3 regions of the Streptomyces sp. LN549 genome follow, and region 2 is predicted to be linked to each of the others. Evidence: riboswitches for the same ligand, from Rfam matches in the RefSeq annotation. Region 2 holds a riboswitch; each other region holds the start of a gene.

What was found. A riboswitch is a leader RNA that binds a small molecule or an ion and turns the genes downstream of it on or off. The one in region 2 is predicted to bind cyclic di-AMP.
Positions count from the first base shown of each region.
Region 1: another riboswitch for cyclic di-AMP. It lies ahead of SH922_RS24495 (NlpC/P60 family protein); the one in region 2 lies ahead of SH922_RS20900 (M23 family metallopeptidase).
Region 3: another riboswitch for cyclic di-AMP. It lies ahead of SH922_RS04105 (transglycosylase SLT domain-containing protein); the one in region 2 lies ahead of SH922_RS20900 (M23 family metallopeptidase).

Region 1 covers NZ_JAZHRI010000002.1:5,362,811-5,372,603, forward strand. Annotated here, with positions in the region: gene SH922_RS24465 (PspC domain-containing protein) at 1-1,239, opposite strand, end outside; gene SH922_RS24470 (PspC domain-containing protein) at 1,412-2,710, shown strand; gene SH922_RS24475 (LuxR C-terminal-related transcriptional regulator) at 2,694-3,398, shown strand; gene SH922_RS24480 (GNAT family N-acetyltransferase) at 3,418-4,191, opposite strand; gene SH922_RS24485 (NlpC/P60 family protein) at 4,235-5,281, opposite strand; gene SH922_RS24490 (hypothetical protein) at 5,637-5,990, shown strand; gene SH922_RS24495 (NlpC/P60 family protein) at 6,104-7,279, opposite strand; cyclic di-AMP (ydaO/yuaA leader) riboswitch at 7,278-7,444, opposite strand; gene pcrA (DNA helicase PcrA) at 7,703-9,793, shown strand, end outside.
Region 2 covers NZ_JAZHRI010000002.1:4,625,606-4,635,398, forward strand. Annotated here, with positions in the region: gene SH922_RS20855 (FG-GAP repeat domain-containing protein) at 1-834, shown strand, start outside; gene SH922_RS20860 (amino acid permease) at 905-2,509, shown strand; tRNA gene SH922_RS20865 (tRNA-Lys) at 2,601-2,674, shown strand; partial or broken gene SH922_RS20870 (FHA domain-containing protein) at 2,941-3,138, opposite strand; gene SH922_RS20875 (NAD(P)/FAD-dependent oxidoreductase) at 3,376-4,827, shown strand; gene SH922_RS20880 (SHOCT domain-containing protein) at 4,896-5,306, opposite strand; gene SH922_RS20885 (hypothetical protein) at 5,451-5,837, opposite strand; tRNA gene SH922_RS20890 (tRNA-Met) at 6,289-6,362, shown strand; gene SH922_RS20895 (PP2C family protein-serine/threonine phosphatase) at 6,576-7,739, shown strand; cyclic di-AMP (ydaO/yuaA leader) riboswitch at 8,020-8,173, shown strand; gene SH922_RS20900 (M23 family metallopeptidase) at 8,185-9,354, shown strand; gene SH922_RS20905 (aldo/keto reductase) at 9,517-9,793, shown strand, end outside.
Region 3 covers NZ_JAZHRI010000002.1:912,119-921,911, forward strand. Annotated here, with positions in the region: gene SH922_RS04070 (SpoIIE family protein phosphatase) at 1-1,731, opposite strand, end outside; gene SH922_RS04075 (hypothetical protein) at 1,867-2,037, shown strand; gene SH922_RS04080 (antitoxin) at 2,237-2,425, opposite strand; gene SH922_RS04085 (GMC oxidoreductase) at 2,679-4,265, shown strand; gene SH922_RS04090 (carboxymuconolactone decarboxylase family protein) at 4,365-4,844, opposite strand; gene SH922_RS04095 (dihydrodipicolinate reductase) at 4,841-5,920, opposite strand; gene SH922_RS04100 (FG-GAP repeat protein) at 6,034-7,527, opposite strand; gene SH922_RS04105 (transglycosylase SLT domain-containing protein) at 7,767-8,645, opposite strand; cyclic di-AMP (ydaO/yuaA leader) riboswitch at 8,651-8,833, opposite strand; gene SH922_RS04110 (ABC transporter ATP-binding protein) at 9,130-9,793, opposite strand, start outside.

The sequences.
Region 1 (9,793 bases), 740 kb from region 2:
GCCCTCGGCCGGCGGCAGCGTCCGGTGCTCGTTCTGCGAGGGACGGATGTCCACATCGCCCTGGCGGCGGTCGGCCGGCAGCGCGATGTCACCGAGTCCGGCCCGCGCGTACACCTTCACGGTGACCGACTTCGGTACCCGCACGACGATCCGGCCCGCACCGAGCCCCACCTCGGTCCTGACCGTGTCACCCACGGGCACGGCGACCCGGGTGAGGTCCAGCTTCGCCTCCCCGGAGCCCAGTTGGTACCGCGGCTGCACCGCGGCGGCCGACGCGGGCCGCCACTCCTGGCGTGCCCAGTCGGTGGTGATGTCCTTGGGCAGGGCGGACGCACCTGCGAGCAGGCCGGCCGTGATCATCGCCAGCAGGAGCGTGCCGAAACCGGTCCGGCCGGCGAAGGCGCTGATCAGCATCCCCAGCCCGAAGACCGCGAGCGCTGCGGCCAGCCCGATCTGCAGACTCGTACCGAGCGGGTGCGAGTCCCAGCTCAGGCCCGCGCCCAGACCGCCCGCGATCATCGCGTTGACGAAGACGGCACCGCCGATCGACCGCGGCCCCCGGGCCTCCCGCGACCGCTGAGGCGGGCGGAACGGGGCGTCGGCCGTCGCCCGGCGCGCGCCCTGCGCCCGGCCGTCGAGCACGGTGTCCGGCGGTCCCCACAGATAGCCCGCACCGACCGGCCCCGTGGTCCCGTCCTTGACGATCGGGTCGCGCCACCAGGACGGGCCGGACGGCGTCGGGGGTGCCTTCACCTCGGGCGGCGCGTCCGAAACCGCCCGCTCGGCCGCCGGATGCGTCCGCTCCTGCGGATCGGCCGTCCTGCGGTGCTGCGTCCAGACGGTGAAGCCGATGACGGCGAGCGAGAGCATCGCGGAGAACGCCAGTGTGCCGCTGTTGCCCAGCATGGACAGGAACAGCCCGCAGCCGATCAGCGCGCACAACACCGCGATCAGCGACGACCCCTCGACCCGGCCCGACAGCAGCCGGCGCGCCTCGTTCTCCTCCTCGCCCTCCAGCGGGATCAACAGCCACGCGAAGCCGTAGAAGATCAGCCCGAGGCCGCCGGTCACGGAGAGGACACCGAGCACGATCCGGAAGATCACCGGATCCACGTTGCAGTACCGGCCGAGCCCGCCGCAGACCCCGGCCACCACCTTCTGCCGCGAACTGCGGTGCAGCTGCGGTACGGGCCCGGGGGGCGGTACGACGCCGGGCGGCGCATCCTGGGGAACGGTCATGGCTCCATGGTGACGGGCGCCGGCCCCTTCCGGCACCCGTGCCGACCCTGGCCCGTCCCTGATATCCGCCCGGCCGACCCTGAGGGGCCCGCGCAGCTCTCCGCCGGTCTCAGGGTAGATGTGGGGGCCGACCCTGATGCCATCACCCGCACGGACGTGTGACGATCAGGTCATGCCAGCCGCCACGTCCCGAGCCGCAAGCTCCCGCACCCCCGACCTGGAGGAGCCGCCCCAGCGCAAGCTGTACCGCAGCGCCGACGGGCGGCTGCTCGGCGGAGTCGCACGCGGTCTCGCCGGACACCTCGGGCTGCCGGTCGCCTGGGTGCGGTTCGTCTTCCTCGGGCTGTTCTTCGCGGACGGCCTCGGTGCGCTCCTGTACGCGGTGTTCTGGATCGTCGTCCCGCTCGGCGTCGGCGGCGTGGACGGCCCGCGGTCCGTCTTCGAGACCGCTCCCGACGGCACCCGCAGACTCCGCAAACCGGACAAGGGTCAGGTCTTCGCCCTCATCGCGCTGTTCATCGGCGCCCTGATCTTCGTCGGCAACGTCGACATGGGCAGCAAGGCCGACCGCTACATCTGGCCCACCCTGCTCATCGGTGCCGGATCCGTCCTGGTGTGGCGCCAGGCCGACAACGCCCGCCGCGCCCGCTGGATGGAGGTCGGCAGCCGCCGCCGGGTCCTGCACCTGGCCCGCGGCCTGGCCGGCGTCGCCCTGGTCGGCCTGGGTCTGGCCGGCTTCATGGTCGTGCGCGGCTCCGCCGCCCAGCTCGGCAACGTCCTCACCGCGGCCATCGCCGTGCTCACCGGCATCGCCCTGCTGGCCGGCCCCTATCTCGTCCGGATGACCCAGGACCTCTCCCAGGAACGCCTGATGCGCATCAGGGCCCAGGAACGAGCCGAGGTCGCCGCCCACGTCCACGACTCGGTGCTGCACACCCTCACCCTGATCCAGCGCAACGCCGATGACGCGGGCGAGGTCCGCAGGCTGGCCCGCGCCCAGGAACGCGAACTGCGCAACTGGCTCTACAACCCCGAGGGCACCGGCAAGGACGAGGACGACGAGCCCGAGACCCTGGCCGAGGCCGTCAAACGCGCCGCGGCCGAGGTCGAGGACAAGCACGGCGTCCCGCTGGAGGTCGTCGTCGTCGGTGACTGCCCGCTCGACGAGAAGCTGGCCGCACAGATGCAGGCCGCACGCGAGGCGATGGTCAACGCCGCCAAGTACGGTGGCGAGGGCGGCGCCGTCCAGGTCTACGCGGAGGTCGAGGGCCGCACGGTCTTCGTCTCGGTGCGCGACCGGGGTCCGGGATTCGACCTGGATTCCGTACCGGGGGACAGAATGGGCGTACGAGAATCAATCATCGGCCGGATGCAGCGCAACGGCGGTACCGCACGGCTGCGTTCGGTGCCCGGCGGGGGCACGGAAGTCGAGCTGGAGATGGAGAGGACGAGCGATGAACGGGACCACTGAGGCGACCGGGGGCCACGAGGGCCCGGAGCGCCGGGTACGAGTCGTGCTCGTCGACGACCACCGGATGTTCCGCACCGGAGTACAGGCCGAGATCGGCCGCACCGAGGAGACCGGTGTCGAGGTCGTCGGCGAGGCCGCCGACGTCGACCAGGCGGTCACCGTCATCACGGCGACCCGCCCCGAGGTCGTCCTCCTCGACGTCCACCTCCCGGGGGGCGGCGGCGTCGAGGTGCTGCGCCGCTGCGCCCCCTTCATGGGCGCGGTCGAGAACCCGGTGCGCTTCCTGGCGCTGTCCGTCTCGGACGCCGCCGAGGACGTGATCGGCGTCATCCGCGGCGGCGCCCGCGGCTATGTCACCAAGACCATCACCGGCGACGACCTCGTCGACTCGGTCTTCCGGGTCCAGGACGGCGACGCGGTGTTCTCGCCCCGGCTGGCCGGCTTCGTCCTCGACGCCTTCGCCTCGACGGACGCCCCGCCGGTCGACGAGGATCTCGACCGGCTGACCCAGCGCGAGCGCGAGGTGCTGCGGCTGATCGCCCGCGGATACGCGTACAAGGAGATCGCCAAGCAGCTGTTCATCTCGGTGAAGACGGTCGAGTCGCACGTCTCGGCGGTGCTGCGCAAGCTCCAGCTCTCCAACCGGCACGAGCTGACCCGCTGGGCGACGGCGCGACGGCTGGTCTGAGCCGGACGCGGACGGCCGGTCAGACGCCCTCGCGTTCGGGGTCGAGCGAGATGTTCAGCTTCTCGCCGATCCGGCGGTAGCCGATGGCGGCGTAGATCCGCTCCACATCGGCGTCGCCCGGCTCCAGCCAGACCACCCGGCAGCCCCGCGCGAACGCGGTCTCCGTCAGATGGACGGAGAGCGCGGCCCCGATGCCTCGGCGGCGGAAGTCCGCCGCGACCGCGAGACCCGCCAGCTCGCTGAGACCGTCGACCGGGACCGAGCAGCCGCCCGCGCCCGCCGGGGTGCCCCCGACGGTCGCGAGGGCGGCGACCCCGCCGTCCGCGGCGGCGGTGCGCAGCCACTGGGCCGTACCGGCCTCGGGCTCACCCGTCCCGCCGTAGCCCAGGTGCTGGACCAGGGCTGCGGCCTCGAACTCCGCGTCCGTGGCGGGCTCCGCCATCACCAGGCCGTCCACCGGCTTCGGCGGCAGCAGACCGCCGGGGGCGCAGGCCAGGAGCGGGGCGCGGTTCTCCGCGGTGAACCCGGCGGCCAGCAGTGCGGGTTCGACCGCAGGTGCCCAGGTGGGCAGGAACTCCAGGCGCGGCATCCGGTCCCGTTCGCGGAAGGCCGCGATCAGGGCGTCGAGTTCGGCGGGCGTCGGCTCGGCGCCCTGGTCGGGAATCGCGTAATTGGCGTACTTCAGGGACCAGTTCGGGTTGTAGCGGATCACGAACGGGCCGACCCGGACGTGGTCCGGGGAGCGGAGCGTGAGCGTACGGGCATGGGTCTGGACGTCGACGTCCATGGGCATGTGCGAGTTTCCTTCAGGCCGTTCCGGTTCGTCGGCCGGGAGCCTATGCCACCCGGGTCGCTCCCGCGAAAGGCATTTGGTCGATCGGTGCGACGCGGACCGGGGCTCCCGGGCGCGGGGCGTGGATCATCTGGCCGTTGCCGACGTAGAGGCCGACGTGGCTGATGCCCGAGTAGAAGAACACCAGGTCCCCGGGGGCGAGTTCGGAGCGTGCGACGCGCCGGCCCGCGTTGATCTGGGTGTACGTGGTCCGGGGGAGCGAGAGGCCGGCGGAGCGGTAGGCGGCCTGGGTGAGGCCGGAGCAGTCGAACGAGGAGGGCCCGGTGGCGCCCCAGACGTAGGGCTTGCCCAGGGCGGTGTAGGCGAAGGCGACCGCTTCGGCGGCGCGGGCGTTGGGCGCCTGGGCCGAGCCGCGCGGGGCGCTGCGGTCGGCGTGGGCGCCGCCGCGGCCGCCCTCGGAGGCGTCGTAGGAGGCGCGCTCGGCGGGGGAGAGGCGGGCGAGCAGCTGTCGGGCCTCGGCGAGTTTGGTGCGGACCGTCGCCTTGTGCTCCTTCAGGGCGGCCTGGCGGGCGGCGAGCTCGGTCAGCTGACCGGCGGCCTCGGCACGGACCTGGGCCACGTCCGCGACGCGGCGCTGCACGGCGCGGACCTCGGTGGCGCGCCGCTCGCCGGCCCGGTCCACGTACGAGGCGCGCTGGAGGTACTGGTCGGGGTCCGAGGAGAGCGCCAGCTGCACGGCGGGGTCGATGCCCCCGGAGCGGTACTGCGCGGCGGCGTACGAACCCAGCGCGTCGCGTGCGGCGTTGAGCCGGTCGGTCCTGCGGGCGGCCTCGTCGCGCAGGGCGTCCACGGACTTGGCGGTGGCGGCGGCCTTCTCCTTCGCGCCGTTGTACTGCTCGGTGGCGACCTCCGCCTCCCGGTACAGCCGGTCCACCTCGGCCTTCACCTGGGCGGGGGTCGGCGCCGGATCGGCGTGCGCGGATCCCGGCAACGCGGCGGCGGTCGCGGCCCCGGCGAAGGCGAGCGTCGCTGCGGTGCGGGCAGCAGAGCCGGTGTACGGGCGCTGCTTGGGTTTCCGGTGCGCTGCCACGAGGGCGGGCGTCCTTCCTTTCGACGGCCCGCCGGGGTCTACCGACGGGCCCGCCCGGTCCGGCGGCGGGCCGCCAACAGGGGGAGCGGCCCGCCGCCGAACCTCGGCGGGGTGACCGGGAACGCCGTCCGGGTGCGGATCGGCGGTGTGCCGGCCACCTGGACAGGGACGCTAAACCCGGGACACGGGAAAGAGTTGTAATGACGCCTATTGTCTTAACTTGGCGTTGCGTTGTCGCCGGATGATCGGAAAAATTGCACCAGAGTCAGGCAATTGGTGCATCTCGCGGTCAAGTGGTCACTTAGGTCGACCGGGCTGCGGAGTGCTGATATGGCCGGGGCTAGGCTGCGGAACCATGCGTGTACTCATCGATGTCTTCGTCGCCCTGCACATCATCGGCATCGCCTCTCTGCTGGGCGGTTTCCTCACCCAGATGAAGGCGATGGGTGCGGGCACGGCACGGTTCGTCCCGGCCATGCTGCACGGCGCGCTGACCATGCTGGTCACCGGAATCGCACTGGTCGGGCTCGACCAGGCCGACGACCACCCGGTGAACAACGTCAAGATCGGCATCAAGCTGCTGATCCTGGTCGTGATCCTCGGGCTCGTCTACGTCAAGCGCGACGAGGAGAAGGTCGACAAGGGCCTCTTCGCCGCGGTCGGCGGACTCACGATCGTCAACATCTTCATCGCCACGCTCTGGACCTGAGCCGTGTCACCGGCGCATGAGAACGCCGCTGTCCGAACCCCATGGGGTCCGGACAGCGGCGTTCTCATGACCTGGGCTTGGGCTCGGACCCGGGCTTGGGTCTGGAAGCCCGTCTAGCCCGGTCGCACGCTTCCGTAGATCGGCATGTAGAAGATCGACTCCTCGCGCACGTTCGCCCCCGGCTTCGGCGCGTGGATCATCATGCCGTCGCCCTTGTAGATGCCGACGTGGCTGATGTCGTCGTAGAAGAAGACCAGGTCCCCGGGCTGCAGGTCCGCCGTGGCGATCCGGGTGCCGACGTTCACCTGGTCCCAGGTGGTCCGCGGAATGTCGACGCCGGCCGCCTTCCAGGCCGCCTGGGTGAGCCCCGAGCAGTCGTACGAGGCCGGGCCGGTGGCCCCCCAGACGTACGGCTTGCCGAGCTGCGCCCTGGCGAACGCCATGACCTTCTCGGCCTTGGTCGAGGCGTCGGTCCCGGAACCCGTGCCGGTGCCGGTGCCGGTCCCGCTTCCGGTGTCCGTACCGCTTCCGGTGTCCGCCTCCTTGGCGGCCTCCTCGGCCTTGCGGGCAGCCTCGGCCTTCGCGGCGGCCTGCTTCTTCGCCAGTTCCGCAGCCTTGCGCTTGGCCTCCGCCTCCTTCTTGCGCTCCAGCTCCGCCAGACGCGCCTTCTCCTCGGCGGTCAGCTTCGACAGCAGGCTGCGGGCCTCGGACAGCTTCGTCTGGACGTTCTGCTTGCTGGTGCGCAGCGTCGCCTGCGACTCGGTGAGCGTCTCCAGGCTCGCCACGGCCTCGGCCCGCTGCTTGGACGCCTTCGCCTGCTGCGTACGGAAGTCCGAAACGGCCAGCGTCTGGCGCTCGGTCATCCGGTCCATGAGATGGGTCTGGTCGAAGAACGACTGCGGGTCGTCGGCCAGGAAGAAGGTGGCGGTCGGGGCGAGGGCGCCGCCGCGGTACTGGGCGGCGGCATAGGTGCCGAGTGTCCTGCGGGCCTCGTTCAGCTTCTCGGTGCGCCGGGCGACGTCGTCCAGCAGGGTGTCCACCTTGGAGCGCTGCTTGGTCGTCGCCTCCTTCGCCTGGTTGTACTGCTGGGTCGCGGTGCCCGCCTGGCGGTAGAGGTCGTCGACCTTCTTCTGCACGTCCTCGATGCTGGGCTTGGGGGCCGGGGCGGCCAGTGCGCTCTGCGTGGACAGCAGAGTCACCGACGCCAGCGCGGCGGTCGTGAGCCCGACGGCGGGGCCGGTGTTGCGCACCAGGGTGCGCGGTTTGCGATGCGACGCCAAGGCCGGCATCTCCTTCCGTGGACCGCCTACCGGGTTAGCTGTCGGGTTCGGGCGGAACGGAAGGCTGCCCTACGGTCCTGGTGGGGGATTCGGACCGATTCACCCCGGTGATGCGTGTGGGTCCCCGGTTCCGGACTCCTGATGCGGGCAGCCCGGATTCGGCGTGGACGCCCGGTCGGCGTGGATCGCCTCTGGGGGTACGGGCCGCCCGAACGAGCACGCTAGCCAACTCATGGTGCCGCTGTGAAGGTTGATGTTCGATATGCCCGATACATTTTCGTGACCTCGACGGATCGGGGTGCTGTGGGCCCGGTGGACCTGGAATTCCCCCACGCCGTGCGGTCCGCCGCTCGCTCTGTGTGTCCGGTCGTGAGTGCGTGGTTGGTCACTCGGGCCCGGAGTGTCAGTGCGGCGCCCTAGACTCGGACAGCGATGAGCAGCCTCTTTGACGACAGTTTCCTGGCCGGCCTCCAGCACACGGAGGAAGGGCCCCCGCCGCCCCCCGAGGACTCCGCACCCGAAGCGGTGCCGGAGGACCTCTTCGCGGGCGTTTTCGACGGGCCCCCGCCGCCCCGCGACGCGTACTACCGCGACGGGGCCCACCGCCCGGTCGTCGATGCCGCCGCGCTGCTCGACGGGCTGAACACCGAGCAGCGCGCAGCCGTCGTGCACGCCGGGTCCCCGCTGCTCATCGTCGCCGGTGCCGGTTCGGGCAAGACCCGGGTGCTGACCCACCGCATCGCCCACCTGCTGGCCGAGCGCGGGGTGCACCCGGGCCAGATCCTGGCGATCACCTTCACCAACAAGGCCGCGGGCGAGATGAAGGAGCGCGTCGAGCAGCTCGTCGGGCCGCGGGCCAACGCCATGTGGGTCATGACCTTCCACAGCGCGTGCGTACGGATCCTGCGCCGCGAGTCGAAGCGGCTCGGCTTCACCTCGTCGTTCTCGATCTACGACGCCGCCGACTCCAAGCGCCTCATGGCCCTGGTATGCCGCGATCTCGACCTCGACCCTAAGCGCTTCCCGCCGAAGTCGTTCACGGCGAAGGTCTCCAACCTGAAGAACGAGCTGATCGACGAGGAGACCTTCGCCGGTCAGGCCACGGACGGCTTCGAGAAGACCCTCGCCCATGCCTACGCGCTGTACCAGTCCCGGCTGCGCGAGGCCAACGCCCTGGACTTCGACGACATCATCATGACGACGGTGCACCTGCTCCAGGCGTTCCCCGACGTCGCCGAGCACTACCGCCGCCGCTTCCGGCACGTCATGGTCGACGAGTACCAGGACACCAACCACGCCCAGTACACCCTCGTGCGGGAGCTGGTCGGCCCGGCCGGTCCCGAGGACGCCCCCGCAGAGCTGTGCGTCGTGGGTGACGCGGACCAGTCGATCTACGCCTTCCGTGGCGCGACCATCCGCAACATCCTCCAGTTCGAGGAGGACTACCCGGACGCGACGACGATCATGCTGGAGCAGAACTACCGCTCCACGCAGACGATCCTGTCCGCGGCCAACGCCGTCATCGAGCGCAACGAGAGCCGTCGCCCGAAGAACCTCTGGACCAACGCCGGCACCGGCGCCCGGATCACCGGATACGTCGCGGACACCGAGCACGACGAGGCGCAGTTCGTCGCGGACGAGATCGACCGGCTCACGGACGCCGGGGACGCGAAGGCGGGCGACGTCGCCGTCTTCTACCGTACGAACGCCCAGTCCCGAGTCTTCGAAGAGATCTTCATCCGCGTCGGTCTGCCCTACAAGGTCGTCGGCGGCGTGCGCTTCTACGAGCGCAAGGAGGTCAGGGACGTCCTGGCCTACCTCCGGGTCCTCTCCAACCCCGAGGACACCGTCCCGCTGCGGCGCATCCTGAACGTGCCCAAGCGCGGCATCGGCGACCGGGCCGAGGCGATGATCGACGCCCTGTCGATGCGCGAGAAGATCTCCTTCCCGCAGGCGCTGCGCCGTGTCGACGAGGCGTACGGCATGGCTGCCCGCTCGTCGAACGCGGTGAAGCGGTTCAACACGCTGATGGAGGAGCTCCGCACGATCGTGGAGTCCGGCGCCGGACCGGCCGTCGTGCTGGAGGCCGTCATGGAGCGGACCGGCTATCTCGCCGAACTCCAGGCGTCCACCGACCCGCAGGACGAGACCCGGATCGAGAACCTTCAGGAACTCGCCTCCGTGGCGCTCGAGTTCGAGCAGGAGCGGGCGGAGGAGGAGGGCACGGGCACGCTCGCCGAGTTCTTGGAGAAGGTCGCGCTCGTCGCGGACGCCGACCAGATCCCCGACGAGGACGAGGACGGCTCCGGTGTCGTCACGCTGATGACGCTGCACACCGCCAAGGGCCTCGAATTCCCCGTGGTCTTCCTGACCGGCATGGAGGACGGCGTCTTCCCGCACATGCGCGCGCTGGGACAGGTCAAGGAGCTGGAGGAGGAGCGCCGGCTCGCCTATGTCGGCATCACGCGCGCCCGCGAGCGGCTCTATCTCACCCGGGCGGCGATGCGCAGCGCATGGGGCCAG
Region 2 (9,793 bases):
TCCGCAGAGGACGGCTCGGGGACGTACACCACCAGCGGGTCCATCACGGTGAGCGGCGGCACGGCGGGCTTCCACGACCAGGGCTTTCTCAGCACCGGTGACCTGGTCACCCTCAACCCGTCCGGTGGGCTGACCGTTCAGTTCGGGCAGACATCGGGCAGCTTCTCGGGCAAGCAGACCGGTACTGGCTGGCCGGCCGGCACCCTCGCCGTCCCGTTCGCGGACACCGGCAGCGACCGGTGCGCCGAACTGCTCGTACGGATCCCGGGCGGCGAGCTGCGCCAGTACACCGGCCGCTGCGGCAACTCGGGTTACACACCGAAGAGCAGCCACACCACGATCGGCAAGGGCTGGCAGCAGTTCGACGTGCTGACCTCGCCCGGCGATCTGAACGGGGACGGCCGGGCCGACCTCCTGGCCCGGCAGACGACCACCGGCGACATGTACCTCTTCCCGGGGGCGGCCGGCGGGAAGTTCGCGCCGAAGGTCAGGATCTACACCAACTGGAAGACGTACGCCCAGATCACCGGCGTGGGCGACATCACCGGCGATGGCCGTGCCGACCTGCTCTGCCACGACCGCAAGGGCGGTCTGTGGCGCTACAACGGCCTGGGCAACGGCAGATTCGCGCCGCGTGTGCAGGTGTTCTCGGGCTGGGGGAGCTCGTACAACGCGATGGTGGGCGTCGGCGACCTGACCGGCGACGGCAAGAACGACATCGTCGTCCGCGACACGGCGGGCAAGCTCTACCGCAACAACGGCGACGGCAAGGGCTCGTTCGGGTCCCGTACGCAGATCGCCACCGGGTGGGGGCCGTACAAGGGGATCTTCTGAGGGGCTGACGGCCTACGCGGCCGGCAAGCGCGGCGCATGCCATGCCCCCGGCGAGGGAATCGCTGGGGGCATGACAATCAACTCCCGCGGCGCCCCGTCCGAGGAACCCGCTCCGACCGACGTAACCGACCCGGCAGACGCCCCCGTGGCCGAGGCCCCCGTGACCGAGGGCCTGTCCACTGGTCCGCTCGCCGGATCCGACGAGGCGAGACTGGCCGAACTCGGGTACACGCAGACGCTCGCCCGGCGTATGTCCGCCTTCTCCAACTACGCCGTCTCGTTCACGATCATCTCGGTGCTCTCCGGCTGTCTGACGTTGTATCTGTTCGGCATGAACACCGGCGGTCCCGCCGTCATCACGTGGGGCTGGGTCGGCGTCGGGCTCATGACGTTGTTCGTCGGGCTGGCGATGGCGGAGATCTGTTCGGCGTACCCGACCTCCGCCGGTCTCTACTTCTGGGCGCATCGACTGGCGCCGCCGCGCTCGGCGGCGGCCTGGGCCTGGTTCACGGGCTGGTTCAACGTCCTTGGCCAGGTCGCCGTGACCGCCGGGATCGACTTCGGGGCGGCGTCGTTCCTGGGCGCCTACCTGAACCTCCAGTTCGACTTCGAGGTCACGCCCGGCCGCACGATCCTCCTCTTCGCCGCGATCCTGCTGCTGCACGGCCTGCTGAACACCTTCGGCGTGCGCATCGTCGCGATCCTCAACAGCGTCAGCGTCTGGTGGCACGTGCTCGGTGTCGCCGTGATCGTCGGCGCGCTGACCTTCGTACCCGACTCGCACCAGTCGGCGTCGTTCGTCTTCACCGAGTTCGTGAACAACACCGGATGGGGCAGCGGCTTCTATGTGGTGATGATCGGGCTGTTGATGGCCCAGTACACCTTCACCGGCTACGACGCCTCCGCCCACATGACCGAGGAGACGCACGACGCCGCGACCGCCGGCCCGCGCGGCATCGTCCAGTCGATCTGGACCTCGTGGATCGCCGGTTTCGTGCTGCTGCTCGGCTTCACCTTCGCCATCCAGTCGTACGACGGAGCCCTGGCCTCCCCGACCGGTGCCCCGCCCGCCCAGATCCTCCTCGACGCCCTGGGCGCCACCACGGGCAAACTCCTGCTCCTGGTGGTGATCGGCGCCCAGCTCTTCTGCGGCATGGCCTCCGTGACCGCCAACAGCCGGATGATCTACGCGTTCTCCCGGGACGGCGCCCTGCCGTTCTCCCACGTCTGGCACACGGTCAGCCCCCGCACACGCACCCCCGTGGCGGCGGTCTGGCTGGCCGCCATCGGCGCGCTGGTCCTGGGCCTCCCGTACCTGATCAACGTCACGGCGTACGCGGCCGTCACCTCCATCGCGGTCATCGGTCTCTACATCGCGTACGTCATCCCGACCCTGCTCCGCCTCCTGCGCGGCGACGACTTCCGGCCCGGCCCCTGGCACCTCGGCCGCTGGTCCCGTCCGATCGGCATCGTCGCGGTGGTGTGGGTGGTGGTCATCACCGTGCTCTTCATGCTGCCCCAGGTCTCGCCCGTCACCTGGGAGACCTTCAACTACGCCCCGGTCGCCGTTCTGGTGGTCCTGGGTTTCGCCGCCGCCTGGTGGTTCGTCTCGGCCCGGCACTGGTTCCTCAATCCGGATCACAAACGCACGATCGCCCGCAAAACACCCCGCTGAACGGGGCTGCTGCCACGACGACGGGGCCCGGCAACCGATACCCGATCGGCGGCCGGGCCACGGCGGGCTATGCTCGGGGGTGATTCGCCGAGGGCCGTTAGCTCAATTGGTCAGAGCAGCGGACTTTTAATCCGTTGGTTGTGGGTTCGAGTCCCACACGGCCTACGCGAAGCAGGGCGGGGAAACCCATCTGACCTGCTACTCAGCGCCTCGATCGGTTTCGGCCGGTCGGGGCGCTTCGTCGTTCCCGGCTTCGTGCGTGAGCGATGGTCCGACCGCAGGGGCTACGGAGGGGGCTTACCGGAGCGGCGGCAGCTTCTGCGGCAGCCTGGTCGCCCGCGCCGTGCGATCGGTGGCCGACCGGTGTCGGCCAGGATGCGGCGGAGCGTCCCGGAGGCCGTCCGACAGAAGTCGAAGCAGGCCTTCGCGCCGGTGGGGTCCAGGGCGAACGCCGCGACGGTGCCTGCGCCCTCCAGCCCGCTGCGCTCGGCGGTCCGGAAGGCGTGCCGCGGTGCCCATACGTCGAAGGTGAGCAGGTCACCCGCGGCGGACAGGGTCACGCGCGACAGCTCGAACGGCACGGGCGCGTCCACGCGGCCCGGCGCGACCTTGACGTGTTCGCCGGCGCCCTACGGCTTCCGCCTATGACCTCATAGGGTCAACTCCGCCCCAGTGGCGTGAACTTCCTGAGGTGTGAGCGAGGCGGGCAGCGTAGGTGCGTTACGTCGGGGGAGCCCCGCCTGCACCGTTCACCGTCGGTACGAGGCCTGTTGGGGGACGGCGATCAGAACCCTGCGTCCGCCCGAGGGAGAGCCACTGCACCCTGGGCTACCGTGTATCGCCAACACGGATTCGAGGGAGCTGTATTGACGAGGGTCGCGGTGGTCGGTGGCGGGATCGGCGGCCTGGCCGTCGCGCTGTTCCTGGGCCGTCGGGGGCATGCGGTCACGGTGCTGGAGCGGGACGAATACCGGCCGGGGCGTGATCTCGACGCGGACTTCTTCGACTGGGGGCGCCCGGGGGTGCCCCAGGCCGTCCAGCCCCACGGGCTTCTGGCACCGGTCCGTACCGTGCTGCGCGCGGAGACCCCCGACGTGTACGAGGCGATGCTCCGGATGGGGGCGGGCGAACGCAACGAGCTGGACTGGTTCGCCGAGCGCCCGCCCGCGCGCCCGGGGGACGAGGACCTGGTCACGGTCCAGACGCGGCGCATCGTGCTGGAGGCGGCGCTGCACGATGCCGTCCACCGCGAACCGACCGTCGACGTCCGGCTCGGGGAGCCCGCCGAGGGGCTCGTCGTGGACCGGCACGGCGGCGCTCCTGGTGACGTCCCCCGGGTGACGGGGGTGCGGTCGCGGTCCGGGCGCCACGACGCCGACCTGGTGCTGGACGCCGGCGGGCGCCGGTCCCCGGTGCCCGGCTGGCTGTCCGCCGCGGGCTGCCGGGACGCGGTCGTGGAGAACCACCGCATCGGGATCGCGTACTTCTGCCGCTGGTACCGGCTGCCCCCGGACGGGCCGGGGAATCCGGGGCGGGTCAAGGCGGGATCGGTGGCGGCCTTCGCGGTCGGCGGGGTGTTCCCGTCGGACAACGGCACCTTCGCGGTGTTCCTGACCGTGTCCACCGCCGACCCCACCCGCGGCGCGCTCCCGGACCCCGAGGTCTTCGAACGGGTGGCCCGGACCTTTCCCGCCGTGGCCGCATGGCTGGACCTGTGCCCGGAGGCGATCTCCGGGGTGCTCGCGATGGGCGGCCTCGACAACCGCTGGACCGGGCTTTCCGACGCGGCCGGGCCCGTCGTCACCGGGCTGGTCGGGGTCGGCGACGCGGTCACGCACACCAATCCCACGATGGGGCAGGGCGTGGCGCTGGCCCTGTGGGCGGCGCAGTGGGTGGCCGGCCATGCCCCGGCCGCCGCCGACGACCCGGCGGCGTTCGCGGCCGGCTACCACCGCTGGGCCGGGCGGACACTGCGCCCCTGGTTCGACATCCAGGTCGCCATGGACCGGGCCAACGAGGCCGAACTCAGGAACCCCGAGCGGTGGTTGCCCCGGCAGCCCACGGCTGCGGCACGCGAGAAGGCCGCCCTGTCCGCATGCTCCTGGGACGACCCGGTAGTGATGCGGGCGCGGGCCCGGATCCGCCATCTCGTCCAGCCAGCCGATCAGGCCTACGGCACCGAGGAGGTACGCGCCCGCGTGGCGTGCTGGCTGGCGGAGCACCCGGACTTCACGCCCGGGTTCGACGGTCCCGCCCGCGAGGAGTGGGAGTCGGCCGTGCGGCGCACGGGGCCGACGCTCCGAGACCGGCCGCAGTGACCTGACACGACGGCACGGCGCCGGTGCCGGCCGTGAAGAGGCCGGCACCGGCGCCGTGTGCCCGGTGGTCAGACGAGGAGCTTCGTCTTCGCCCGCTGGTACTCCTCTTCCGTGATGGCGCCCTTGTCCTTGAGGTCCGCGAGTTTCGACAGATCCTCGACGTGGCTGCTCTTCGGCGCACCGTTCGCGTCGGACGTGCCCGCGGCCTCTCTCACGTACGCCTTGAAGGCCGCGTCCCGTTCCTTCGCGTCCTTCACGTCACGCGTCCCCATGGATTTGCCGCGTGCGATCACGTAGATCAGAACGCCCAGGTACGGCAGCACCAGTGCCAGGATCAGCCAGCCCGCCTTGGCCCATCCGCCGAGGTCGTCGCTTCGGAAGATGTCCATGATGACGCGGAACAGCAGGAAGAGCCACATGATCCAGAGGAAGAACCAGAGCATGGTCCAGAACAGGTTGAGCAGGGGGTAGTCGTCCATCGTCCACTCCAGGCGCCGCGTCGAATGGCTGAGTCTGAAATCAGTCATATCACCGCATTTATGCAGGCGCCCGTTGAGGTTTCCTGTGTTCCGCCAGGAGAGGGTTGGGGGAGCGGGCGGGTGCGGCGTGACGCGGGGCGACGCCTACTTCTCCGGCACGGAGGCGGCGGAGGCGGGGGCCTCTGCCGAGGCGGTGTCGGTGGAGCGCTCTACGGGTTCGGCCTGCTGCGGGATCGAGGATCCGGCCTGGGCCTCCGCTGCGCGTGCGGCCGCCGAGGTCTTCCGGCTGTGCACCAGGATGCCTATGAAGCCGGCGATGAACCCACTGATCAGGCCCGATATCGCGTGGTTGACCGCGTTGACCGATTCGCTGTCCGGGAGGCCGACGGCGGCGTAGTTCACCAGCGCGCTCATCACCGCCCCCATCAGGCCGCCGATGAGGCCGCTGATGACGGCGCCGCGCACGGGTGAGGACGGGGCGGCCGTGGCGGTCGGGGCAGGGGCGGGAGCGGGGGTGAGCGGTGCGGTCATCGTCGGGGCCCTCCAGACAGGCTGCGATGGGAGTCCGGGAGCGGCTTGACGGGCGCGGCGACATGCGCGCTCGGGGCCTGCTCGCACGGGCAGCCCACCGGTCCGGGGGATGCAGCAGTTACCTTGCGGCAGAACACGTGTTCCGTGCAACACCTTCTCGTTTCCGACACTTTGACGGCATGGTGAAGATCGCCCGCGGAAGTGGAGCGGTTGCCGCCGCCAAGGGGGCAGTGAGGGTGGTTTGTTCAGGTTTGGCGGTGCCGATCGGCTGTCCCTGCAATGTGGTTGGGGAGGGCTGGCCGTCGCTGTCGGCGGAGGGCCGTGACGGGCAGGTGCGCGGGCACCGTCCGGTCGCTGCGGGATCGGCGGCCCGGACCGGGTGCCGACTGAGGGGTGTGGACGCCGAGTGGTCATGAGCGTCTCGAACATGCCGTAGAGTTGTGTTTACCGACGCGGGGTGGAGCAGCTCGGTAGCTCGCTGGGCTCATAACCCAGAGGTCGCAGGTTCAAATCCTGTCCCCGCTACTGAAGAATCAGGCCCGGCATGCATACAGCGTGCCGGGCCTGATTCGTTTGTACGCCGTCGGCCCGCCGGGTCGCCGGCCGGCGCGGGCCGTATGCCGCGTACGTACCCCCATTGGCCGACGAGGAGTCGCCCCGCGACCCTGCTCCGGGAAGCCTGGGGGTGGTGCGCGGTACCGTCCGCGGCCGTGGGCGCACCGGGCAGGAGACCAGCAGGTGGGGAAGCGGGAGAAGCGGCGGAAGAGGCGCGCAGGTGGGGTGCGGACCCGCCGTTTCGTCCGGGCTCTGCCTGCGCTGATGATCGTCGGGGGCGTGCTGTTCGACGTCCTCACCCCGCCCGCCTTCACGGCCATCCCGTTGTTCGCGGCGGCGCCGCTGATCGCCGCACCGTTCTTCTCGCTGGCCAGTACCGTCCGCACCGGCGTCGCCGCGCTGCTGGCGGTCGCCGGGGTGCGGATCTACAGCGGCACCCTGATCCAGGTCGTGCCCTCCATCGAACTGCTCACCGTCCTCACCGTCTCCGTCCTCGCTGTCGTGATCAACGGGGTCGTGCGGCGCAGCAACGAGCAGCTGGCTTCCGCCCGGGTCATCGCGGAGACCGCCATGCGGGCGGTGCTGCCGACGCCGTCCGACCGGATCGGCGGGCTGCATGTCGCCGCGCGGTACGAGGCGGCGCAGGCGGACGAGTTCGTCGGCGGCGACCTGTTCTCGGTCACGGACACCCCGCAGGGGGTGCGGCTGGTGGTCGGGGACGTGCGCGGCAAGGGACTGGACGCCGTGGAGGCGGTGGCGGTGATCATCGGGGCGTTCCGGGAGGCGGCCGAGCAGGAGGAGTCGCTCGAGGGCGTGGCGCAGCGGCTGGAGCGTGCGCTGGCGCGCGAGGCGAGCACCCGCGGCGGCCTTGATGCGGTCGAGGGGTTCGTCACCGCCGTGCTGGCGGAGATCCCGCCGGGTGCGTCCGTGGTGCGGATCGTCAACCGCGGCCACCCCGAGCCGCTGCTGCTGCACACGGACGGGGCGCTGGAGGTGCTCGGGCCTTCGGTGCCGGCGCTGCCGCTGGGGATGGACCTGGGGGTGTGGCCGGACCGGGCCGACGAGTGGGAACTGCCCGCCGGGGCGACGCTCCTTCTCTATACGGACGGCCTCTCCGAGGCCCGTGACGCCGAAGGGGTCTTCTACGCCCCCGCCGAGCGGCTGAGGGGGCGGATCTTCCCGGGGCCCGAGGAGCTGCTGTCCGCGCTGACCGATGACGTGCGGCTGCACACGGGCGGTGAGTCGACGGACGACATGGCGCTGCTCGCGGTCGGCCGGCCGGCCGAGGGCCAGCCCGACCGGCGCAGGACCGTGAAGATCGTCGGCCTGGGGGACGGTGGCGGATGAGCCCGAGCCTGAGCCCAGGGCCGGGTGCGGTGGGAGCGGTTTGGCTGCGATGCCACCGTCCGTAACCGAAGGGCATCCCTCCGCATAACATTTGACGCAACGTCAGAAAGCGGGTAGTGGCTGAAGGGTGATCAACTCGTCCGTTTCCACCCGGTTGTGTCCCGTAAAGTCCAGGCCAAAGACCTGAACGATCAGTGGGAACGGCTTGGAATCGGACCCCGGTGTCTATTAACGTTCGATAACGCAGCGCGGTTGTCCCAGCCGCCGTCAGTGGCGGCACCGTGCGCGAGCGCCGAATTCCGCAAGGGAACCGGGGAACCACCTACATGGGGTGAATCGGGCATCTCTGTCTTGTGACGAGACGGAGGAACCCGTAGGAGACCTTCCTGCTCCGAACCCGTCAGCTAACCCGGTAGGCGAGAAGGAAGGAAAGGAGTGCGCCCCCGTGGCGTCCAACAAGCCTGCCCCCGAAGCTCCCTCCCGGTTCGTGTCCGAGTACGGCGATGACTTCGCGACCCGGCCCGGCACCGTTGTCGGTGCGGAGCACGGGGCCGCCTACGCGACCGATCACGGGACCGATCGGGGCAGCGGCTTCGGAATCGACTTCCGCGCCGACGACTCCGGGCCCGACAGGGCCTGGGAGGAATGGAATCCCACCGAGGACTCCGTCCGTCCCGTGCGCGGCAAGCACCGCGTCGCCAAGCAGCGCAACGGTCTGGCCCGTAGCTCCACCGTCCTCGGCGTCGGCGTCATCGCGGCCGTCGGTGCGGGTGGCATGGCCACCGCCCAGAGCAAGCCGCCGGTCTCCATCTCTCTTCCCGATTCCATCTCGGACAATCTCCCCGACGCCAAGTCCCTCCCGGGCGTCGGCGCACTGTTCTCGGGTGAATCCGAGTCCGCGGCGGAGAAGGCCGTGGCCGAGACCGCTTCCGCCCCGCTGACGACCGCCGGCATCACCACCGCCGAGGCCGAGCAGGGCACCACCGACGCGGGTGAGGCCCTGCGCGCCCGCATCCTCCAGCAGGCAGAGCAGCAGCAGGACGCCGCCGACGCCGAGGTCAAGGCCGCAGCCGAGAAGGCCGCAGCCGAGAAGGCCGCCGCGGAGGCGAAGAAGCAGCAGGACGCCGCCGAGGCCAAGATCGCCGCAGAGAAGAAGAAGGCGGCGGAGGAGGCGGCGAAGAAGGCGGAAGCCCTGCGGCTCGCCAAGCTCGCCGCCAGTTACGCCATCCCCACCTCCTCGTACACGATCACCTCGACCTTCGGCGAGGCCGGATCGATGTGGTCCTCCGGCTACCACACGGGCCTCGACTTCGCGGCGCCCACCGGTACGCCGATCAAGGCGATCCACAGCGGCACGATCAAGTCGGCCGGCTACTCCGGCTCCTACGGCTACCGCACGGTCCTGGAGCTGGAGGACGGCACGGAGCTGTGGTTCTGCCACCAGTCCTCGATGGATGTCAGCATCGGCCAGAAGGTCACGACCGGCGACACCATCGGACGCGTCGGCGCCACCGGCAACGTGACCGGCCCGCACCTCCACCTGGAGGTCCACACCCCGGACGGCACCGGCATAGACCCGATGCCCTGGCTGCAGGCCCGGGGCCTGACGGTCTGAGACCGTTCCTCCACGCCGGCTCCCCGGCCCGTGAAACCCCGGCAGCCCTGACGCTCACCCCCCGACGTCAGGGCTGCCGGTCTGTCTCCGTCCGCTCGCTGCACCGGATCAAGATGCACAGGCCACGGAATAGCGGAGCCCGCGGAAGTGGTTGTTCCACCCATGACTTCTCTTCGCAAGCTCGGCTCCTCCAGTCTCCAGGTCTTCCCGCTCGCCCTCGGGGGCAACGTCTTCGGCTGGACCGCCGACGAGGCGCAGTCCTTCGCCGTTCTCGACGCGTACGCGGCGGCCGGCGGCAACTTCGTCGACACCGCCGACGCCTACTCGGCCTGGGTCCCCGGCAACGAGGGCGGCGAGTCGGAAACCCTCATCGGCAAGTGGCTCGCCGCACGCGGCAACCGTTCGGACGTCGTCGTGGCCACCAAGGTCGGCGCCCACC
Region 3 (9,793 bases), 3.7 Mb from region 2:
CAGGACCGTGCGCTCCTCCGGGCTGAAGCCACGTGGCTGGTCGAAGCCGAGGATGCAGGAGCCGACGTGCCGTCCGGAGGCGATCAGGGGCAGGAAGGCGCGCGCGCCGACGTCGGTCTCCATGGGGATGCCCGGGTACGCGGCGGCCAGTCGCTCCATGGATTCGAAGAAGATGGGGCGCCCGGTGGTCAACGTCTCGACGCCGGGGATGCGGGCGTCCATGGCGACGCCGTCGAACCGGTCCAGGAAGCCGTGGGGGAAGCCGGTCTCCCATTCCAGGTAGAGGTGGCGCTCCTTCAGCAGGTAGATCGCGAGCTGGCGGCCGCCGAAGGCGGGGAGCAGCTCCTCGGTGACCACGGCGGACACCTGCCGGGCCGTGACGGCCTCGGTGAGGGCGATGGCCAGCGCGACCGGCCGGTACAGCGCGGCGGAGCGGTCGGCCGGAGAGCCGAGGCCCAGCCCGGGCGAGACGACGGACCCCGGCGCGTAGGCCGGCTGTTCGGTGGGGGTGAGCACGGCCGTCAGGCCGTCGTGACCGGGGTACAGGGACACGGAGAGCCAGGGCGGAGGGGTGCGCCGGGCGAGGAAATGGACCGGGGCGTCGGAAAGCATCGCGGCGCGGTAGTGATCCTCGTAGGCCGGGTTCGCGAACCACGGCAGAGCCTCCCAGAGCACCCGTCCGACCAGCTCCGACCGGCGGCGGCCGAGGATCTCCTCGGCCAGGCGGTTCATGTAGGTGATCCGGGCGAACCGGTCGAGGGAGAAGATGCCGCGCGGCAGCCGGTCGGCCGCCTCGGCGACGACCGGGCCGATGCCCAGGTCCACCAGGAAGCCGGTCAGATGGGTTGCCGCGCCGGAATCCCCGCCGTTGCCCCGGCGGCCCGAGACCTCCAACAGGTGCGAGCGTCCGTCGGGACCACGCAGCCGCATCCTGCGGACGACCGGTCCGCCCGAGTCCCCCGCCTGGCGGGCCAGGGCCCACAGCCCGTACACGTCCTCCGGGGCCAGCCGCGACGCCAGTGCGTCGATGGTGCCGGGGAACTCCTTCCGCCCGGTGCCGAGGATGGCGCACAGCTCGTCGTCCGCGCCGACGGCTCCGCTGTCGAGGTCCCAGTCGAAACGGCCGATCCGTACGGGGGGTGAACTGCCCGCCGGCAGCTGTACGGGAAGCGGCTCCTCGTCCCACTCCACTGCCGTCCCCGCAGACTGCAGGCCGGCCAGCGCGGCGCCGAGTCCTTCGGCGACGCTCCGCAGCCTGCGCCGGTCGGCGGTCTCCACGGGCTTCCCGGGGGTCGCCGGGCGCAGTACGACCAGGACGCCGACCGGCTTGCCGGCGCTGACGACCGGCATGTAGAGGGAGCTGAAGGGGAACGGCAGTCCTGCCATCAGCTGCGGGAAGCGGCGCATCGCCTCCTCCGCGTCGGAGAGGTGCACGGCCTTGCCCGACCGGAATGCCTCGGCGACCGGGAACGGCCGGTTCACATGCATCCGCCACCAGGGGCGGAACAGCGGTCCGGGCAGCCCCGCCAGCACCGCGAGCCGCAGGAGACCCGGGGTGAGGGAGCGCAGATAGACGCCGCCGGCCTGCCCGCCGGCCGACTCGATCGCGGTCACGACAGCCTGGGCGAGCACCAGCGACAGTTTGTCCGGCGCCCCGCCGTTCCGGAGTCTTCCGGGCAGACTGCCGCCCTCACTGAGCGGCTTACGCCGGACCGCGCCGTACCAGGTCACACAGCAAGCATGCTCCCCGGCCGCCATGCCGCGCACTTCGGCGAGTCCGGCACACGCGACCGAAATGCACTCTTCGTACATGTATGCGAGCCTGAAGGCGGCCCATCGTCCGACATCCGCACAGGAGGCACGATCATGGGCAAGAAGCAGAGCCGGCAGAACCGGGGCGCCCGCAGCGGAGGTCATGAGCACTCCGCCACCACGGAGGCCAAGGAGCAGACGAGCGCGGCGCCCGCGCCGGATGCGGTGAAGGCGATCTCCGAGCAGGTCTCCCACAAGCGCGAACGGAAGTTCGGCCACAACTGAGCCTTCGGCATCCCAGCGCCACCACATGACGACATGACGAAGGAGCGGCAGCCACCGTGCTCACGGCGGCAGCCGCTCCTTCGGCGCGCCATGCACGCGTTGCATGCGTCGACGCCCCCACCCACCCGTCGTCGCACAGGACCTCCGCCCGAACGGGCGGAGGTCCTGTGCGAGGGGGACCTGCGAAGAGTGCGGCACCCTACCGTCCATCGGACGGCGGGCGGCGGTCACCGAGTTGGTCATTGAGCTTCTGCTGGGCGGAATCGACCTGGCCGCTGTACTTGCTGCCCGTCTTCTTGTCGATGACGTCGCCACCCTTCTCGACTCCCTTGTGGGCCTGGTCGGGATGCCCCTTGATCAGGTCCTTGATCTTGTCGAGCATGCTCATGACTTTCCTCCTCATGGAACGCTGACCCTCCCAGCATCCATGCGATGTCCCGGCGCCGCACCCCGGGGCGGCGCCGCCCCTCCCGTCGGCGGCAGATGGCCGGGGGCCCGGGGAAATTACCCATAGGTATGTAGTGACTTCTCGCGCCGACGCCAGTAGAACTCGTTCCCATTCGATCGAGAGTGAGGAACGTCACATGACGGATTCGAGCTTACCCCACAAGGGATCGAGCGGTGTCTCACGTCGCGGATTCATGGCTAGAACAGGTTTCATCCTGGGGGCCGCTGCGCTCTCCGGTCACGCCACCGCCGCCCAGGCCCGTACGACCGGCACAGCCGCTGCGATCGGCAGCGGGGACCATGTCCCCGTTCTGGTGATCGGCACCGGGTACGGAGGTTCCGTCGCGGCCCTGCGGCTCGCCCGCGCAGGCGTCCACGTCCACATGGTCGAGATGGGAATGGCCTGGGACACCCCCGGGGCGGACGGCAAGATCTTCGCCAACACGACAAAGCCCGACGGCCGTTCGTACTGGCTCCGCACGAAGAGCAAGCAGCCCCTCAGCAACTTCCTCGGCTTTCCCATCGACCGGGCGATCCCCCGCTACACCGGCATCCTGGACGCCGAGGACTTCAGCGGCATCACGGTGTACCAGGGGCGCGGCGTCGGCGGCGGATCGCTGGTCAACGGCGGCATGGCGGTGACGCCCCGGCGCGAGAACTTCGGTGCCGTCCTCCCGTCGGTGAACGCCGACGAGATGTACTCCACCTACTACCCGCGCGCCAATGCCGGGCTCGGGGTCGCCACCGTCGACCCGGCATGGTTCGACAGCGTGGACTGCTACCAGTACGCCCGGGTGGGCCGCAAGCACGCCCAGCGCTCCGGGTTCCCGTTCGTCTTCGTGCCCGATGTGTACGACTGGGACTACATGGAGCAGGAGGCGGCAGGCACCGTACCCAAGTCGGCGCTGGACGGCGAGATCCTCTACGGCAACAACTACGGCAAGAAGTCGTTGCAGAAGACCTACCTCGCCCAGGCCAAGGCGACCGGGAACGTCACCATCTCACCGCTGCACCAGGTGACTTCGGTCGCTCCGGCGACGGGTGGCGGCTACACGGTCGTCATCGACGAAATCCGCACCGACGGGAGCGTCGCGACCACCAAGACCGTCACCGCGGACAAGGTGTTCTTCGCCGCGGGCAGCGTCGGTACGAGCAAGCTGCTGACCCGGCTGAAGGCCACGGGAGCGCTGTCCGGTCTGAACGACGAGATCGGCAAGGGCTGGGGCGACAACGGCAATGTCATGTGCGGCCGCGCCAACCACGTGTGGGACGCGACCGGCGCGGTCCAGTCGAGCATCCCCTGCGGCGGCATCGACAACTGGGCCGCCGGAGGCGCGTTCGCCGAGGTCGCACCGCTGCCGACCGGGATCGAGACGTTCGCCTCGTTCTATCTGTCGATCACGAAGAACCCGAACCGCGCCCAGTTCTCCTGGAACGCCGCCACGGGCAAGGTCGACCTGAACTGGCAGACTGCCTGGAAGCAGCCCTCCATCGACATGGCGAAGACGATCTTCGACAAGATCAACGCCAGGGAGGGGACGATCTACCGGACCGACCTCTTCGGCGTCTACAAGATCTGGGGCGACCACCTCACCTACCACCCGCTCGGCGGCGCGGTCCTCGACAGGGCCACCGACAACTACGGCCGTCTGCACGGCTATACGGGCCTGTACGTCATCGACGGCTCGCTGATCCCCGGCAACACCAGCGTCAATCCGTTCGTCACCATCACGGCACTGGCCGAACGGAACATCGAGAAGATCATCGCCACCGATCTGTGACAGCGGGTCAGAACGGGCGGGACTTCCAGTAGGAGGCGACGGGCAGGCCTCCTACTGGATACGCGCCGCGACCAGGCCCTGTCCGGCCGGCAGCCGAGCTCAGTGCCCCGGCAGCACGCACACGGCGTCGAGACCCAGCACGTGGTTGAGCCGGCCGAACGCAAGCCAGGAGCCGATGCTCATGCTCAGCTCGACGATCTCGTGCTGGCTGTAGTGCGCGGTCATCCGGGCCCAGAACGCGTCGTCCAGGCCGTGATGGTCCAGGGCGTACCGCTCGGCGTACTCGGCCGCCAGCCGGGTCCGGTCGTCGAAGGCCCCGGTGCTGCGCCAGTCGCTCACCGCACCGGCGAACTCCTCCTCGACCTTCTGACCGTCGCGTTCGGTGCGCCAGTCCAGGCAGAAGAGACAGCCGTTGATCTGCGCGATGCGCAGCCTGGCCGCCTCGAACTCACGGAGCCCGAGCGTCGTGTGCTCGTACACCGACAGCGAGAAGTTCGCGGCGGCCATGCCGATGCCGGGGACCATGTCGCCCCATACGTAGCCGATCGGTTCCTGGCCCTCGGGGATGTCGATGATCATGGCTGCTTCCTTCCGAATCGGCCGGCTGCGGGACGCAGGGGTACGTCGAGGGCGTCGTAGAGTCCGGGTTCCGCGTCCACCAGCCAGTCGATGGCGTTCACCAGCCGGCCGACCGCGGTGGCGTTGCCGCCCGCCGAGCGGTTCTCGCCCTCGTCGGTGGCCTCGACGGTGACCTCGATGCGCGGGCGGCCCTCGATGATCACCCGGTGGGCTCCGGCGCCGTCGGGCGGCGACGGCCAGTCCGGGGCGCAGGACGGGTGGATGCGCGTGATGTGTTCGATGATGATGCGGGGTTCGCCCTCGACGACGCCCTGGACCTCGAAGCGGACAGCACCCTGGGTGCCGGCCTCGAACTCGCCCATCGTCCTGGTCGTGACGGTGGCTTCGAGCGGCCGGCGGGCCATGGTCTCGCGGATGTCGTCGAGCTCCACGCCCAGGGCCCTGGCCATCAGCCGTATCTGGCCGCCCCACACCATGGTCGGGACGGAGGCCGCGAGCATGAGGGGCTCGTACTCCATGGGGTGTCCCATGCCGATGAGGTGGCGGACCGAGTCGGGCTGGTCGTACGTGGAGTAGTCGAAGATCTCCTGGCAGCGGATCACGTCCACCGTGGAGCCGAGTCCGCTGATCAGCAGGGGCAGTACGTCGTTGCCCCAGCCGGGATCGACGCCGGAGACGAAGAGCGATCCGCCACCGCCGGCGACGGCGGCAAGCACCGGTTCGCGCAGCTCGGGCGGGGCGCCCCGCTGGTCGTAGAGCGCGTACAGCGCCGGGGTGACGACGACGGCGCCCCCGGCCACCGCCCTGGTGATGTCGGCCAGCGCCTCGTCGGGGCGGATGTCTCCGGAGGCCGCGTACACGACGGCTCGGGGAGAGGTCGACAGCACCGCGTCGATGTCGTCGGTCGCAGCGACGCCCAGATCGCGGTCCAGACCGGCGAGGGCGCCCGCGTCACGGCCCACCTTGCCGGGGTCGTGGACGATGACGTGCGCGAGTTTCAGGGCCGGATGGGAGTCGACCGCGCGGATGGCCGCGCGGCCGACATTGCCGGTACCCCAGACCACCGTGGAAATCATGCGGCGGAGGGTAGCGCGCGGGATGAAAGGTTCATAGTGGCATCGCGCACCGGGTTGGGCGGGGCCCGGGACAGGTCCGATCGGCCCGCCCCGGTCCGCTCCGCCGGGCGTCGTTACTCGTCGATCGTGGTCCCGTACCCGGCGCCCGTCTCAGGACCGCCGAACGGCCGGGCGTCGAACGTCCATGAGCCGGAGGCCGTCACGCCGCCCGGCCCGGACGAGAACACCCAGCCGACGCCGTTGCCGGCGTTCTCTCCGGGCGCGGCGGACAGCAGACCGAACCGCCCGTCGTTGTTGGGATCGGTCAGCCGCACCTGGCCGCCCCAGAGGTCGCCCTTCTCGGGCGCGCCCGGCACGTTCACCGAGTCCTGGTCCCATGATGCGGCGCCGGTGGCGGTGAGTCCGCCGGCCGCACCGCGCAGCACCCACACGGCGCCCGCGTCGGCGACCGTGCCGATGTCCTCGCCGGGGGCGCCGATCGCCACGTCCGCGTAGCCGTCGCCGTCGGTGTCCGCCACCGAGAGGTCGGCGCCCCAGCCGTCACCGGCCTCGGAGCTGCCGGGGACGCCCGAGGTGTCCTGCGTCCACCACACGGGCGGGGTTCCCGGGCCCTCGGCGCCGACGGGTCCGTCGCCCAGGCTGCCGTAGTACACGCCGACCACACCGCCGGTCATCGATTCGCCGCCGTCGTCGGGGCTGCTGGGCTCCCCGGTGACGAGGTCGTCGTAGCCGTCGTTGTTGATGTCGCCTGAGGCGACGGCGGGGCCGCCGCGCAGATCGTGGTCGTACCGGAGTCCCTGGACGTCACCGAGGAAGAGCGCGGACCAGCCGTGCCCCGGCTCCCCGCCGACGGTGACGCCGGAGATGACGAGGTCGGCGAGACCGTTGCCGTCGTAGTCGCCGGTCGTCATGGCGCGGGGCACGATCTCCCGCCCCGGGGTGCCGGGGATGAGGCTGCTGCGTGAGGTGGGCGCCGGTGCCCTGGACTGCCGCCGGGCCGCCGCCTCGTACTGGTAGAGGCTGAGGTCGGTGCGGTCGGTCACGGCCAGCTGGTCGCCCGGGATGTCGGGGCTGAAGTGCGCCGCGGCGAGCGCGCTGCCGAACCTGGCGCCGGCGGTGGGCTCCTCGGCCTGCAGCCAGTCGCTGTCCGCGCCGGAGAGCCCCTTCGCGGAACCCCACAGGACGACGATGCCGCCCGCGTCGGTCACCGGTTCGACGTTCTCGCCGGGGAGGCCCACGACCGCGTCGTCGTACCCGTCCCCGTCGAGGTCGCCGGAGGTCAGGGCGCGGCCGAAGCCGTCGCCCGCCTCGGCGGCGCCCGGCACTCCGGTGGTGTTCTGGCTGAGTACGGCGCCCCGGGTGGTGCCGATGCCACCCGGCCCGCCGTACTGCACGGTCACGTAGCCCGCGCCCTTCTGGCCGCCGATGGTCCCACCGGGCGCGCCGATGAGCACGTCCTCGTAGCCGTCACCGTTGAAGTCGGTGTTGCGGTCGTCTGCGTGCGTTCCGCCGGGGGTGCCGGCGTAGGCGGAGGGCGCGACGACTGCGGCCCCTGCCATCAGGAGAAATGAGGCCGCGACAACGGCGGCCGAACGGTGGGTGCGCACGAGCGGCTCCTCGGTTCAAGGATGACCGGGCTAGGGCCTGGCGGACCATGATCCGCCGAGCAGGCCCCTGATCTGATCCGGGGGGACGCCGGGAAGAGCCCGTTGTCCTCCTGGCGCCCTGTTGGACCGGCTTCGCGGCGCAAGGGTTGTACGGCATGGCAAAAGGGGTGGAAGGGAGCAGCTCAGCTCCCTTCCACCCCTGTTCACGACTCCGCCCCGGGGGCGGGAACCGCGGTGGGTCAGTAGGCCCCGAAGACGTTGTCGATCGAGCCGTACGTGGCGGCGGCGTAGTTGCACGCCGCGGTGATGTTGGCGACGGGGTCCAGGATGTCCAGCGAGGTGCCGGGCACGTGGTACGCGTCGAACGTGGGCTGGATGACCTGGAGGAGGCCCTTGGACGGAGTGCCGGCGGCGGCGTTCGAGTCCCAGTTGTTGACGATCTGCGGGTTGCCCGAGGACTCGCGGATGACGTTGCGGTAGATGCCGTCGTAGCTGCCGGGGATGCCGTTCTCGGCCATGACGGCGAGGGACTCCTTGATCCAGCCGTCGAGGTCGTCGGTGTACGCCGTCGCGCTCTGCGCGGGGGTGGTCTCGGCGGTCTCCGCGGCGACGGGCGTCGCCGTCCGCTGGGAACGGTCGGCGCGGTCGGTGCTCTCGGCCCGGTCGGCCGACGGCTGCGAGGCGCTGCCGGACGTGTTCTCCGCCTTGAACTCGCTCTTGGTCGCGGCCTTGGGTGCGGCGGCCGCGGACTTGGCGCCGATGGTCAGCTTCAGGCCCGGGTGAATGAGGTCGGGGTTGCCGCCAACCGCACTCCGGTTGTCCTGGTACAGCCGCTCCCAGCCGCCACTGAGGGAATGCCCCCGGGCGATCTTGGAAAGCGAATCACCGGAGACCACGGAATAGGTGGTGGACTCGGCCTTCTGTACGGCAATTTCCTTGCCGGACACGGAAGTCGGGGCCGCGGCCTTTTCCGCTACGACCGCCTGGGCGGGTGCGGCAGAAGCCGATCCGGCAGCGATCAGGGGGAGCGCGAGAACGACTCCGCCCGCGCTCACGGCGATGAAACCGCGGGTCAGGGAGGTGGACTTGGAACGACGGTGCTGACCCTTGAAGGGCATGGCGCTTTTCCTCTCCGCCGCCTGCGAGGTGAGCTGTCGGGTTCGGACTGGAGATGTCCGGCCGCACATGGCGACTTCACCCCTAGCCGCTCCGGATTCCGGACCGGCGGCAAACCTGGGTCCCCCGCTCCTGCCGTACGTGAGTGGTCGGGTTACCGGACGGCGGCAGGATTCGGCGTTCCATCCGGATTGACGGTGACCGTAAGCGAGAAAGGGCAGGCGAAACAAGCCCGGAATTCTTGATCGCAATTAATTCGCAAGATCAATCAAAGGAAATGTGGGACGCCGGTCACATGCGAGCGGGGCAACTTTCTTGGCGCAACAGGGAACCGAAGCCTCCGGTTGTGCGTCAGGAGCGGGAAACGTGACGCTGACCACTGCGCCCGAAAGGGGCGATTTGCTGGATATTCAGAGGTTCTGACCCACGGAAAAGCGACCCCCGTGAGCATTCTTTGCAATTCCGATTTTTCGTACAATTAGGACATTACGGTGCAGGGGTCGGCTGTGCGGCCACGTCTGTACGGCTGCGCGCCACCACGACCGGTGAGCCGTCGCCCGGGGCGCGGAGTATGTCCGCGTCGAGCGCATAGAGCTCCTTCACCAAGGCCTCGTCGACCGTCTCGCGGGGAGCACCCTGCGCGATGACGCGGCCGCCCTTCATCGCGACGAGCAGATCGGCGTAACGGGCCGCGGCGGCGAGGTCGTGCTGGACCATGACGACGGTGCGGCCGGTGGCCGCGACCTCGCGGACGAGTTCCAGGACTTCGACGGCATGCCCGAGGTCGAGGGCGCTGGTCGGTTCGTCGAGCAGGACGACCGGGGTCTGCTGGGCCAGGACCATCGCGAGCCAGCAGCGCTGGCGCTGACCGCCGGACAGCCGGTCGATGCGCTCCCCGGCCAGTGCGGTGGTGCCGGTGGCGTCGAGTGCATCGCGTACCGCCTGCTCGTCTTCGCGCGACCACTGGCGCAGCAGCCCCTGGTGCGGGCTGCGGCCGTAGCGCACCAGACCGGCCACGGTGACCGCCTCGGGGGCGCGCGGCGACTGCGGCAGCAGGGCGACATGGTGGGCGGCCAGGCGCCGGCCGGTCCGCCAGATGTCCGTCCCGCCGATCAGTACCGTGCCGGACTCGGGCCGGTGGAGCCGGGCG